Luteolibacter flavescens: one gene and its partner. The main gene of each other region encodes a partner of the protein of the gene in region 2 in a complex. Links are inferred from orthologs where the notes say so. Each region holds a gene or a part of one and is shown on either strand. Other genes may lie near its edges.

What was found.
Region 1: the proteins of tig (region 2) and rpsG are in contact, whole or in part, in a crystal structure (PDB 3GTY), measured with the Thermotoga maritima proteins. The link is inferred for Luteolibacter flavescens from one-to-one orthologs. Residues at the interface, in WP_004081061.1 of Thermotoga maritima: Glu122, Val124, Val129, Leu130, Tyr133, Glu188, Gly259, Ile262, Tyr263, Glu266, Ser270, Glu273, Gln274, Glu277, Arg308, Gln311, Ile312, Ser315, Tyr316, Glu325, Arg329, Arg336, Leu363, Phe366, Trp367, Arg373, Leu377, Arg381, Leu384, Glu387; in WP_004081843.1 of Thermotoga maritima: Lys34, Lys52, Lys55, Glu59, Arg62, Gln63, Glu66, Asn67, Lys69, Val71, Arg95, Ala109, Lys110, Lys111, Gly112, Arg113, Pro114, Glu117, Glu121, Ile124, Ala125, Tyr127, Asn128, Asn129, Thr130, Gly131, Lys135, Asp139, Arg142, Met143.

What each region holds. Positions count from the first base shown.
Region 1 is NZ_JAPDDS010000005.1:312,963-316,372, forward strand. What follows is about bases 108-3,081. They hold rpsG (30S ribosomal protein S7), read left to right. Parts: upstream 108-1,344; coding sequence 1,345-1,818; downstream 1,819-3,081. Other genes in these bases: OKA04_RS11315 (hypothetical protein), read right to left, coding at 108-262; rpsL (30S ribosomal protein S12), read left to right, coding at 899-1,312; fusA (elongation factor G), read left to right, coding at 1,853-3,081. In the rest of the region: more of OKA04_RS11315, read right to left, coding at 1-107; more of fusA, read left to right, coding at 3,082-3,410.
Region 2 is NZ_JAPDDS010000020.1:270-8,123, forward strand. The notes cover bases 2,418-5,326. They hold tig (trigger factor), read left to right. Parts: upstream 2,418-3,160; coding sequence 3,161-4,492; downstream 4,493-5,326. Other genes in these bases: bamA (outer membrane protein assembly factor BamA), read right to left, coding at 2,418-2,999; OKA04_RS22910 (ATP-dependent Clp protease proteolytic subunit), read left to right, coding at 4,485-5,177; clpX (ATP-dependent Clp protease ATP-binding subunit ClpX), read left to right, coding at 5,250-5,326. Also shown: OKA04_RS22895 (Type 1 glutamine amidotransferase-like domain-containing protein), read left to right, coding at 1-496; more of bamA, read right to left, coding at 597-2,417; more of clpX, read left to right, coding at 5,327-6,530; OKA04_RS22920 (Uma2 family endonuclease), read left to right, coding at 6,710-7,252; OKA04_RS22925 (S41 family peptidase), read left to right, coding at 7,308-7,854. UniProt on the Bacillus subtilis protein: Involved in protein export. Acts as a chaperone by maintaining the newly synthesized protein in an open conformation. Functions as a peptidyl-prolyl cis-trans isomerase.

The DNA of each region.
Region 1 (3,410 bases), on a different replicon or contig from region 2:
CGGCCAGGTGGGCGCAAGGCTCACAGAGGCGCAGCCCACGCATGGAAATGGCACCGACGGTGAAATCCCTGCCGCCCAGCTCATTCAGGCGGATTCCCCGGGTCAAAAGATTGCGTTGCGCCTGGGCGGGGCTCAGCGGCAGGCCGGAGTCCTGGCGGAAAAGCTCCAGAGCTTCCACCTCGATGAGCGTGATGTCCCTCCGTCCGGAGTTCTTCGAGAAAGTCCCTGTCCCGAGCGCATAGCGGTCGCCCTCCAGGCCCAAGCCCGCCGGATCTCAACAGGCAGCGTGCCGACGGCCGGAGCGATGAAAATACCGAGGAGAGTGCCCTTCATGGGGTGGATGGCCATTGGTCCTCTGCGCCGTGGTCCCCATTTGATGAGAAGCAAGCGGCATGCATTCTATAAAGAAGAGAGTCAGCCAGTCCTCGGAAGCGCTCCGTTCGCGAGGATGCAGCCGGGGCGGATTCCCGGATTTGCTTTAAAAGGACGCCCCGTTCAGTGCGGCCTGAATTATTCCAAACCACCTCGTGGACGTCGAATCCGGTCGGTCGTGCCCCGTTCTGTGCGACGAACTCGGCAGATGACGCATGGATTAGATGATTGATGCACAATCAGTTGAATTGGATCAAGGGCTCCCCGAAAGATCGTAAAATTTCCCCCGGAGCCACCCGGAAGATTTCTGAAAACTTTTTCGAAATAGGACTTGTCAGAGGTGCTTCGATCCCTAGATTCGCCGCCCCACATCGCCACCTGCCAATACGCATTCATTGCAACGCGGGCGGCTTCATTCTCTAAACACTATCGGGTGCAGCTCCGGATAAAAGGCTCCTGCGAGGATTTTCGCTCGCTCCTTTGTCCGGCTACGCATCTAGCGAACACCGAACCACGCAGGAATCCCATGCCGACCATCAACCAGCTCGTCCGCAAAGGACGGCAGACTCCGATCGAAAAGTCGAAGTCTCCGGCGATGACCAATTGCCCGCAGCGCCGCGGCGTCTGCCTCCAGGTCATGACCCGCACGCCGAAGAAGCCGAACTCGGCTCTCCGTAAGGTGGCGAAGGTCCGCTTGACCAACGGTTACGAAGTCATCGCCTACATCGGCGGTGAAGGCCACAACCTCCAGGAGCACTCCATCGTGCTCGTCCGTGGCGGCCGTGTTAAGGACCTTCCAGGTGTCCGCTACCACATCGTCCGTGGTTCGCTCGATACCCTCGGCGTCGACAAGCGTCGCCAGAGCCGCTCGAAGTACGGCGCCAAGCGTCCGAAGCCGGGTCAGCCCGCCGCTGCTGCCAAGGGTGGCAAGAAGAAGTAATCCCGCGTCGAAAGCCTTAATCTTTTCCGACCATGTCACGCCGCAAGCGCACTTTCCACAAGCCCGATCGCCGGGACTCCCGCTACGACAGCTCCCTCGTGGGTCACCTCATTTCCAAGGTGATGCTCGACGGCAAGCGTTCCCTCGCGGAGCGCATCGTCTATGCCGCCATCGACAAGGCGAGCGAAGGCGCAGATACCGTCGATCCGCTTGAGATCGTCACCCGCGCCATTGAGAACGCCAAGCCGCGCGTGGAAGTGAAGAGCCGCCGCGTCGGTGGTGCCACTTACCAGGTTCCGCTTGAAGTGGCCGCCGATCGTTCCGAGTCCCTCGCCCTGCGCTGGATCGTCGGATACGCCCGCGGTCGCAAGGGCACCCCGATGCACGTGGCCCTGGCCAACGAGCTGAAGGACGCCGCGAACAACCAAGGCTCGTCCGTCCGCAAGCGCGACGACGTGCACAAGATGGCCCAGGCCAACCGCGCCTTCGCCCACTTCCGCTGGTAAATCATTCAAGGGGAAGTTTCTTCCCCATCCTGCCATGTCTTCCACTGTCAACAATCCCGATCGCCCGTATCCGCTTGAGCGGACGCGGAACATTGGGATTGCGGCGCACATCGACGCCGGGAAGACGACGCTCACGGAACGCATCCTCTTCTACACGGGGATGATCCACAAGATCGGCGAGGTGCACGATGGTGCCGCCACGACCGATTGGATGGAGCAGGAACGCGAGCGCGGCATCACGATCACTTCCGCCGCCGTGACCACCAAGTGGTTCCAGCGTGCGGAGGAGGGTGTGACGAAGCTCTTCGCGAAGGAAGAGCAGCGCATCAATATCATCGATACTCCCGGCCACGTGGACTTCACGGCCGAAGTCGAGCGCTCCCTGCGGGTGCTCGACGGGGCGATCGTCGTCTTCTGCGGCGTCGCCGGGGTGCAGCCCCAGACCGAGACGGTCTGGCGCCAGGCGACGAAGTATCACGTCCCGCGCATCGTCTTCGTCAACAAGATGGACCGCGTCGGCGCGAACTTCGACAGCGTCTTCCACGAGGTGAAGGACAAGCTCGGCGCGAATGCCGTGCGCATCCTCATCCCGATCGGCTCCGAGGACACCCTCAGCGGCCAGATCGACGTGGTGAACCAGAAGGAGATCCACTTCAATGACGACGACAAGTTCGGCTCCACCTACGTGGTCCGCGAGCTGAGCGCCGATCTGAAGGAAATCGCCGAAGAGGCCTACACCGAGCTGGTGGGTGCCGTGGCCGATGTGGACGACATCCTCGGCGAGAAGTTCCTCATGGAGGAGCCGATCTCCACCGAAGAGCTGAAACAGGCCATCCGCCGCGCCACGATCGGGAACAAGCTGGTGCCCGTCGCCGGTGGTTCCGCCTTCAAGAACAAGGGCGTCCAGTATCTCATCGACGCCGTCGTCGATTACCTCCCGAGTCCGCTCGACATCCCGGCAGCCGTCGGCATGAACCCGGACAACGAGGAAGAGAAGATCGAGGTCCACACGAGCGACAACGAGAAGTTCTGCTCCCTCGCCTTCAAACTCTGGGCGGACAAATTCGTCGGCAAGCTGGTCTTCTTCCGCGTCTATTCCGGAGTCATCAAGAAAGGCGACACGGTCTACAACCCGCGAACCCGCCGCTCCGAGCGAGTCGGACGCCTGATCCAGATCCAGGCCGACGAGCACAAGGACATCGATGCTTGTTACGCCGGCGACATCGCCGCGATGGTCGGGATCAAAAACGTCACCACCGGTGACACGCTGGCCAAGGAAGGCTACGACGTCGTTCTCGAACCCCCCACTTTCCCGGATCCCGTCATCTCTCTGGCGGTCGAGCCGAAAACCAAAGCCGATCAGGAAAAGCTGGCAAATGCGCTGGCACGGCTTTCGGAAGAAGATCCCACTTTCCAGGTCAAGACCGACGAGGAAACCGGCCAGACCATCATCTCCGGCATGGGCGAGCTCCACCTGGAGATCATCGTCGATCGCCTGAAGCGTGAGTTCAAGGTCGAGGCCAATACCGGCGACCCGCAGATCGCCTACCGCGAGACCATCACCGGCGAAGCCAATGGTGAGGGCAAGCTGG
Region 2 (7,854 bases):
GGCGGACCTCGGGATTCCTGCGGAGCCATTGGATCTCCGCGACTATTTCGGCTCCAGAGACCTTCTTTCCGAGAAGCTCGCGGCGGCTGGCATGTTGTGGGTGCTCGGAGGCAATACCTTCCTGCTCCGCAAGGCCATGCACCTCAGCGGTCTCGACCAACTGATCCATGGCAAAATCGATGACGAGCATTTCCTCTACGGAGGCTACAGCGCCGGCGTCTGCGTTCTTTCCCCTTCACTGAGAGGCATTCACCTGGCGGATCAACCGGAAGCTCCGGCCCACGGATATGAGCATCCCATCATATGGGAAGGGCTTGGCATCATCGACTACTACATCGTGCCTCATTACAGATGCGACCACTTCGAATCGGAAAGCATGGAGGCTGTCGTGGACTACTACCGTGAGAATGACCTCCCGTATCGAGCAATTCCGGATGGCGAAGTCATCCTCGACGCAACCCACAACAGGGGACAAGTCGTCGCGCCCAACCCCTGATCCGACCTCGGTGACCGCCACAACCCGCCGTCGCGCTCACCAAAACAAAAAGGGCTGCGGTTGCCCGCAGCCCTTTTGAAGTTCTTAGCCTAAGCCCGGCTTAGTACTGGTAGTTCAGGTAGAAGTTGAACTGGCCGCCGTTGTCGGCGAGCGGGTCCGGGCTGTCGATCGGGATCGCGTAGTCGAGGGCGATCGGCACGGGGCTGATCGGCAGCTTCAGGCGGACACCCACGCCGAAGTCGTGGTAGAGATCGCTCGGGCTCGGGTCCCAGGCACCTTCGTTGACGAAGCCGAGGTCGTAGAAGACAGCGGCGCGGACATTGTCGATGACCGGCACGGTGTATTCCGCGGAGAGGAAGCCGAGCGACTTGCCGCCGACCACTTCACCGGTGATGGAGTCGCGGGGACCCACGTCGCGGAACTCGAAGCCGCGCAGCGTGCGGCCGCCACCGAGGAAGAGGCGGTCGAAGATCGGTACCTCGCCGCTGGTGGCATCCACAAAGGCAAGCTCACCATTGAGCGAGAAGATCGAGTCCCAAGCGAGATTCCAATACTTCTGGCCCTGCACGGAGAGCGAGTAGATGTCCACATCGCCACCCAGCACGGAGCCGGCGAGAGTGAGGCCGATGTCGAACTTCTCGCCCGAGCGGGTCTCGATGACCGCGTCGCGGCTGTCGTAGACGTAGTTCAGGCCGAGCGCGCTACGGACGAAGTCACCATCCTCATCGAGGAGCGACGGGCGCGGGTAGGGATTGGCAGGGCTGACCGGGAAGGTCGGGTTGTTCGCGAGCCAGTTGTTCGTGAGGGTGCCCACGGCGGACTCAACATCCACGGAGACATTCTCGAGGCGGTACTCCAGCTTGATGGAGCCCTTTTCACCCCAAGGCTTGCGGATGAAGGCGGAGAAACCGGCATTCGTCTGCTCGTAGAAGTCGGAGTAGTACTGCGAGTCCTTGTAGAAGAGTTCACCACCCAGCGCGAGCTGCTGGTCCATGAACCACGGCTCGACGAGCGAGACGCTGAAGTCCGTCCGCTCGGAGCCGAGGCGGAGATTCATGCCGAAGCGCTGGCCGGCACCCGTGAAGGCCCACGGGTTCATGATGTCGAAGTTCGTCTGCTCCAGGTTGATGAAGCCCACGATGCTGTCGATGGAGCTGAAGCCGATACCGGCGCTGATGGAGCCGGTGCGGCGCTCGTCTACGAGCACGTCGATGTCGCGGTAGCCGCCACGACCATCGCTGGAGTCCACCTGGACGCTGTTGAAGTATTGCAGGTTGTCGAGACGGGCCTTGGCGGTGTCGAGCTCCACGGAGTTGAACCAGTCGCCCGGCTTGAGCGGCATTTCACGGCGGATGACCTTGTCCTGGGTCTTGGTGTTGCCGCCGATGTTGATACGGCCGACGCGGTAGCGGGAGCCTTCGGTGATGCGGTAGACGATGTTGACCTGATTCGGGCCGGCGTCGCGGATGTCCGGGGTGACGGTCGCGTCGGCATAGCCGCGGGAGCCGTAGTAGCTGCGGATCATCTTGATGTCGTCCCGCATCTTCTTCGAGGAGTAGGCATCGCCGCCATTGAGCGAGAGAGCCGGGTAGAGTTCCTCGGGCTTGAAGACCGTCATGCGGCCGAAGCCGACACCAGCGACGGTATACTTCGCGCCTTCATTGATCTGGATGACGAGGTCCACGCGACCGTCGCCGACGGCATCGCGGCGGACGCTGCCGCTCACGCGGAGGTAGCCGTGGGTGCGGTAGTAATCGAGCACCGCCTCAAGGTCGGAGTCGAGCTGATCCACCTCGAAGCGGCCGGACTTGCTGATCCAGGAGAAGAAGCCCTTTTCCTTCACCTTCATCTGCTTGCGCAGGGTGCGGCCGTCGAAGACGGAATTTCCCTCGAAGCGGATGTCGCGGATCTCGTTCTTGCCGCCTTCCTCGATGATGAAGATGAGGTCCTCACCGGTGCCGCTCTCGCTCGGCTGGGTGCGGTGGGAGATGACTACGTCCGGGTAGCCGTAGCCACGGTAGTAGGTCTCCAGATTCCGGCGGGCAGTGAGGATGGCGTCGTCGCTCAGCGCGCCGCCCACCTTCAGCTTGGTTTCCTTCGCGAGCTTTGTGTCGCTGAAAACGGTATTGCCGGTGAAGCCGACCGCCACGATCTGGCCGCGGGTCGCCACTTCGAAGATCACCTTGAGCGACTCGCCGACAGGCTCTGCCAGCACGCGCACGTCATTGACCAGGCCGGACTCGTAGAGCGACTTGATATCATTATCCACCTTCTCGCTGCGATAGGCCTCGCCGGCGCGGGTGGAGATCGAATTGCGCAGGCGGCCTTCGTCGATCGTCGCCGAACCACGGTAGCTGATCGCCACCTCCGAGACGTTCTTGCCTTCGATATCCTGCGCCTTCGCCGGGCTGGCGGCAAAGCCGAGGAAGAACAGCGCCGCCAGGGACAGCCGGCGGGCGAGCGAGGCAAGGCCCCGTTTGGTTAGGAGGGATTGAATATCCATGAGTATCGGCTAGCGGAAAGAATGGAACCTTTTCAGGGCAGGGGGCGTCAAGGCCCATGTAGGCGGCCCCCTTCCTAACGCCCTCACCTTCGCTTTGACAAGCTGAGTACGGCCCACTTAGCTTCCCGCCCCCGGCGAGTCCGGACCCACTTTTTCCCGTCATGAACATCACCGTCGAAAAGCAGCCGAACTGCCTCGCCACGCTGCGCGTCCAAGTCCCTTCGGAAACCGTGCAGTCCGAGCGTGCCAAAATCGTCTCCGGATACACCGCCCAGGCCCGCATCCCCGGCTTCCGCCCGGGCAAGGCCCCGAAGAACGTCATCGAAAAGAAGTTCCAGTCCGCCATCGTGGAGGAACTCGACGACCGCCTGGTGCGCCAGGCCTATGACGAGGCGCTGCGCCAGGAAGCCCTGAAGGTGCTGAACTTCGGCATCCCGCAGAACCTCGCCCACAACGAGGACGGAACCATCACCTTCAATGCCACCCTCACGCTGGCCCCGGAAGTGGCCCTGCCGGAATACAAGGGCATCCCCGTGAAGGCCCCGTCCACCGAGGTCACCGACGAGGAGATCGACGCCCAGCTCGACGGCCTGCGCCAGAACTTCGCCGACTATACGGACATCGAAGGCCGCGCCGCCGAAGCGGGCGACGTCCTCAAGATCGACTTCACCTCGTCCCTCGATGGCAAGCCTCTCGAGGAAGCCCTGGGCAAGCCTGCCGGCTACCTCAGCGGTCGCGAAGGCTTCGTGATGAAGCTGGACGAAAACAGCTTCCTCCCCGGCTTCTCCGCCCAAGCCGCCGGCCTGAATGTCGGCGAGTCGAAGGACATCGCCCTCACCATCCCGGAAGATTTCCCGCTTTCCGACCTGCGCGGCAAGGAAGTCGTCTTCCACGTCTCGGTGAAGGAACTGAAGCAGGCCGTCCTGCCGGAGCTGAATGACGAATTCGTCGCGAAGATCACCGGCGGCAAAACCGTCGAGGAGCTCCGCGCCCTCGCCAAGCAGCAGATCGAGATCGAGAAGCGCCGCCGCATCGACGACCACAAGGTCAACCAGATCGTCGAGCACTTCAACTCGCTGGTGGACTTCGAGCTGCCGGACGACCTGCTCCGCCACGAGACGCAGGGCCAGGCCGACGCCCTCGTGCAGCGCGGCATGCAGTCCGGCATGACGCAGGACGAGATCGAGGCCCAGCAGGGCGAGATCATCGCCACCGCCGGCGACCAGGCCCGCACGAACCTGAAGACGAACTTCATCCTGCAGGAAATCGCCCGCACGGAAGGCATCGTGGTCAGCGACCAAGAGCTGGTGAACCACCTCGCCATGATCGCGCAGCAGCGGAAGGAGAACCCGAAGAAGTTCATCAAGGACCTCCAGCGGAACGGCCGCATCCCCGGCATCCGCAACTCGATGCTGGTGGGCAAGGCCATTGACTTCGTGCTGGAGCACGCCACCGTCGAGGAAGTTCAAGATGAACCATCTTCCAATGAGTGATTTCCCGAACGTGATCCGCTCCGGCGGATCACCGCAGAACAGCTACTACGTCCCCGTGGTCGTCGAACAGGACGGCCGCGGCGAGCGCTCCTTTGACATCTACTCGCGGCTCCTGAAGGACCGCATCATCTTCATCGGCACCGGGATCGACGACTTCGTCGCGAACTCGGTGATCGCACAGCTCCTCTTCCTGCAGATGCAGGATCCGAAGAAGGACGTGCATATCTACATCAACAGCCCCGGCGGTTCCGTGACCGCCGGCCTGGCGATGTATGACACGATGCAATTCCTGACCTGCGACGTGAATACCTACTGCATCGGCATCGCCGCCTCCATGGGCTCGGTGCTGCTGACAGCGGGCACGAAGGGCAAGCGCTTCTGCCTGCCGAACTCGCACGTGATGATCCACCAGGTCTCCGGCGGCGCCCAGGGCACGGCCCTCGATGTCGAGCGGACCTTCGGATTCATGATCAACCTGAACAACCGCTTGCACGGCATTTTGGCCAAACACAGCGGCAAAACGGTGGAACAGGTCAAAAAAGACTCCGAACGGGATAATTACATGACCGGCGAGGAAGCCGTGGCCTATGGCTTGGTCGACAAGGTCCTCGAAAACCGGAAGGAACTTCCGGACGCCGTGGCAGCCCTGGCTGACACGAATGACGGAAAAAAGGACGACGTCTGAAGTCTTTTCAGCTAAGTTCAGGCGTCGGGCTGTCCAGCCCGGCGCCTGCTGTTTTTATACCCCGGCACCCCTATGGCACGCGCCTCAAATCTCACGATGTGTTCCTTCTGTGGCAAGAGCCACTCGGAGGTCAAAAAGCTGATCGCCGGCCCGGGCGTCTATATCTGCAACGAGTGCGTCGAGGTCTGCTCGAACATCCTCGACAAGGAACTCGCCGAAGGCACGACCAAGGCCTCCAAGGGCCGCCGCAACCAGCAGGGCAGCAAGCGGCTCCCCTCGCCCGCCGAACTGCGCGCCCGCCTCGATGAATTCGTCATCGGCCAGGAGCATGCGAAGAAGGTGCTCTCGGTGGCCGTGTACAATCACTACCAGCGCCTGCGCCAGGATCACCCGAGTCTGGCAGAGGAATTCGCCGGCGTGGAAATCGAGAAGTCGAACGTGCTGCTGCTGGGCCCCACCGGCTCCGGCAAGACACTGCTCGCCCGCACGCTCGCGCGCCTGCTCGATGTGCCTTTCTGCATCGTGGACGCCACCACGCTCACGGAGGCCGGCTACGTCGGCGAGGACGTGGAGAACATCATCCTGCGCCTGCTGCAGGCATCCGATTTCGATGTCGAGCGCGCCGAGCGCGGCATTATCTACGTGGACGAGATCGACAAGATCGGCCGCAAGACCGAGAACGTCTCGATCACCCGCGATGTCTCCGGCGAGGGCGTCCAGCAGGCCCTGCTGAAGATCCTCGAAGGCACGGTGTGCAATGTCCCGCCGCAGGGTGGCCGCAAGCACCCGCAGCAGGAGTATATCCAGGTGAATACGGAGAAGATCCTCTTCATCTGCGGCGGTGCCTTCGTCGGACTCGAGGACATGATCGAGCGCCGTCTCGGCCGCAGCACGCTCGGCTTCCACGGCCGGAAGGAAGAAGTGAAGTCCGCCACCGGCAACGTGCTCGACCTGACCGAGCCGGAGGACCTGCTGCACTTCGGCCTCATCCCGGAATTCATCGGACGCCTGCCCGTCATCTCCGCGCTCCGCAAGCTGACCGAGGACGAGCTGATTTCCATCCTCACCGAGCCGAAGAACGCGCTGGTGAAGCAATACGGCAAGCAGCTCGCCCTGAACGGCGTGAAGCTCCGCGTGACCCGCGATGCCCTGCGCGCGCTGGCCGAGGAGGCCGTCCGCCGCGGCACCGGTGCCCGCGCCCTGCGCTCCATCTTCGAGCGGCTGATGCTCGACGTGATGTACGAGGTGCCGTCGAAGGGCGACATCGAAGCCATCACCATCAACCGCCCTGTCGTCCTCGGCGAGCGCCCGCCCCTCATGCGGCGCAAGCGCGCGGACAAGGACGCGGCTTGATCGTTCGCCAGATTTGAATCAATCGAGACAGGGTGCCGCTTCAGGTGCCCTGTCTCATTTCTTTTCGGGCTCGGAGTTCTTTTCAAGAGTCCTTGCGTTCGTTCCAACGCGAACCAGCGGCGTGAAGGCGAAACGGCAGCGACATTGCCACAGGGCCATCCGGCTGCTAGTTTACGGTCATGAGCAGCGTCCTCGAAGCCTCGGAACGCACCGCAGTCGAGCATGACCGGACCGCATTCAATCTCGCGGTGTGGGACAAGATTGTCGCGAATCCGGAATTCGCCCGGATGCCTTACCGCTTTGAAACCGACGAGCACGGCCAGATCATCATGTCTCCCCCTCCCGCCCCGAGCCACGGAAACAAGCAGTCTGAAATTTCTTATTGGCTTCGACGCCTCTCACCCAAAGGCCGGGTGATCACCGAGTGCCCCATCTCCACGCGCAAGGGCGTGAAGTCTGCAGATGTCGCGTGGTGCTCTCCCGATGTCTGGCAGGAATCGGAAGGCAAGTCCTGCCTGCTGAGGTCGCCCGAAATCTGCGTGGAGGTCATTTCTCCCTCCAATACGAGCAGCGAGATCGAGGAGAAAAAGCAGCTCTACTTCGACGCGGGCGCGAAGGAGGTCTGGCTGTGCTCCGAGAACGGAATGATGAGCTTTTTCGTGGCAGGCAAATCCGTGGGCGCATCGGAAATGATCCCGGCATTCCCAACGCAGATCGAGTGAGCTGAAGAAAAAGTTCCCGATTCCAATATCCGCCGCGGCTCCCTAGCCTCGCGTCGTGCGTGCTATCCTGCTGGCCCTGCTACCCGCCATCGTCTTCGCGGATCCCGCGACCCCGCCCGACCCGGACGAGGCTGCCTATCCGGCGATCGAGCGTTTCGTGAAGGTGCTCGAGCAGGTTCGCCAGCGGCATCCGGATGCGGACAAGGTGGAGTATGACCGGCTGGTGAACCATGCGCTGGAGGGTATGCTTTCCAGCCTCGATCCCTTCTCCAGCTTCATCCATCCGGAGATGGCGCGAGCCATGGAGGCGGACCCGAAGCTGGACCCCTACCTGCCCTCGCTCGGGCTGACCGTCGGCGTGCGGGATGACGGGTCTTTCATCTCGAACATCGCACCTGCCACTCCGGCATCGCGCGCCAATCTCCTGCCCGGCTCCGCGATCCTCGAGGTGGATGGCGATCCGCCGCCACCGCTGGAGATCCTGCTTTCCTCGCTGCGCAAGCCGCCGGGCGAGCGGACGAAGCTGAAGCTGAAATCCCCCGCCGAGCCCAAGCCCGTCGAGGTCGAGCTCATCCACATCGCCGTCGAGGAGAAGGCGGTGA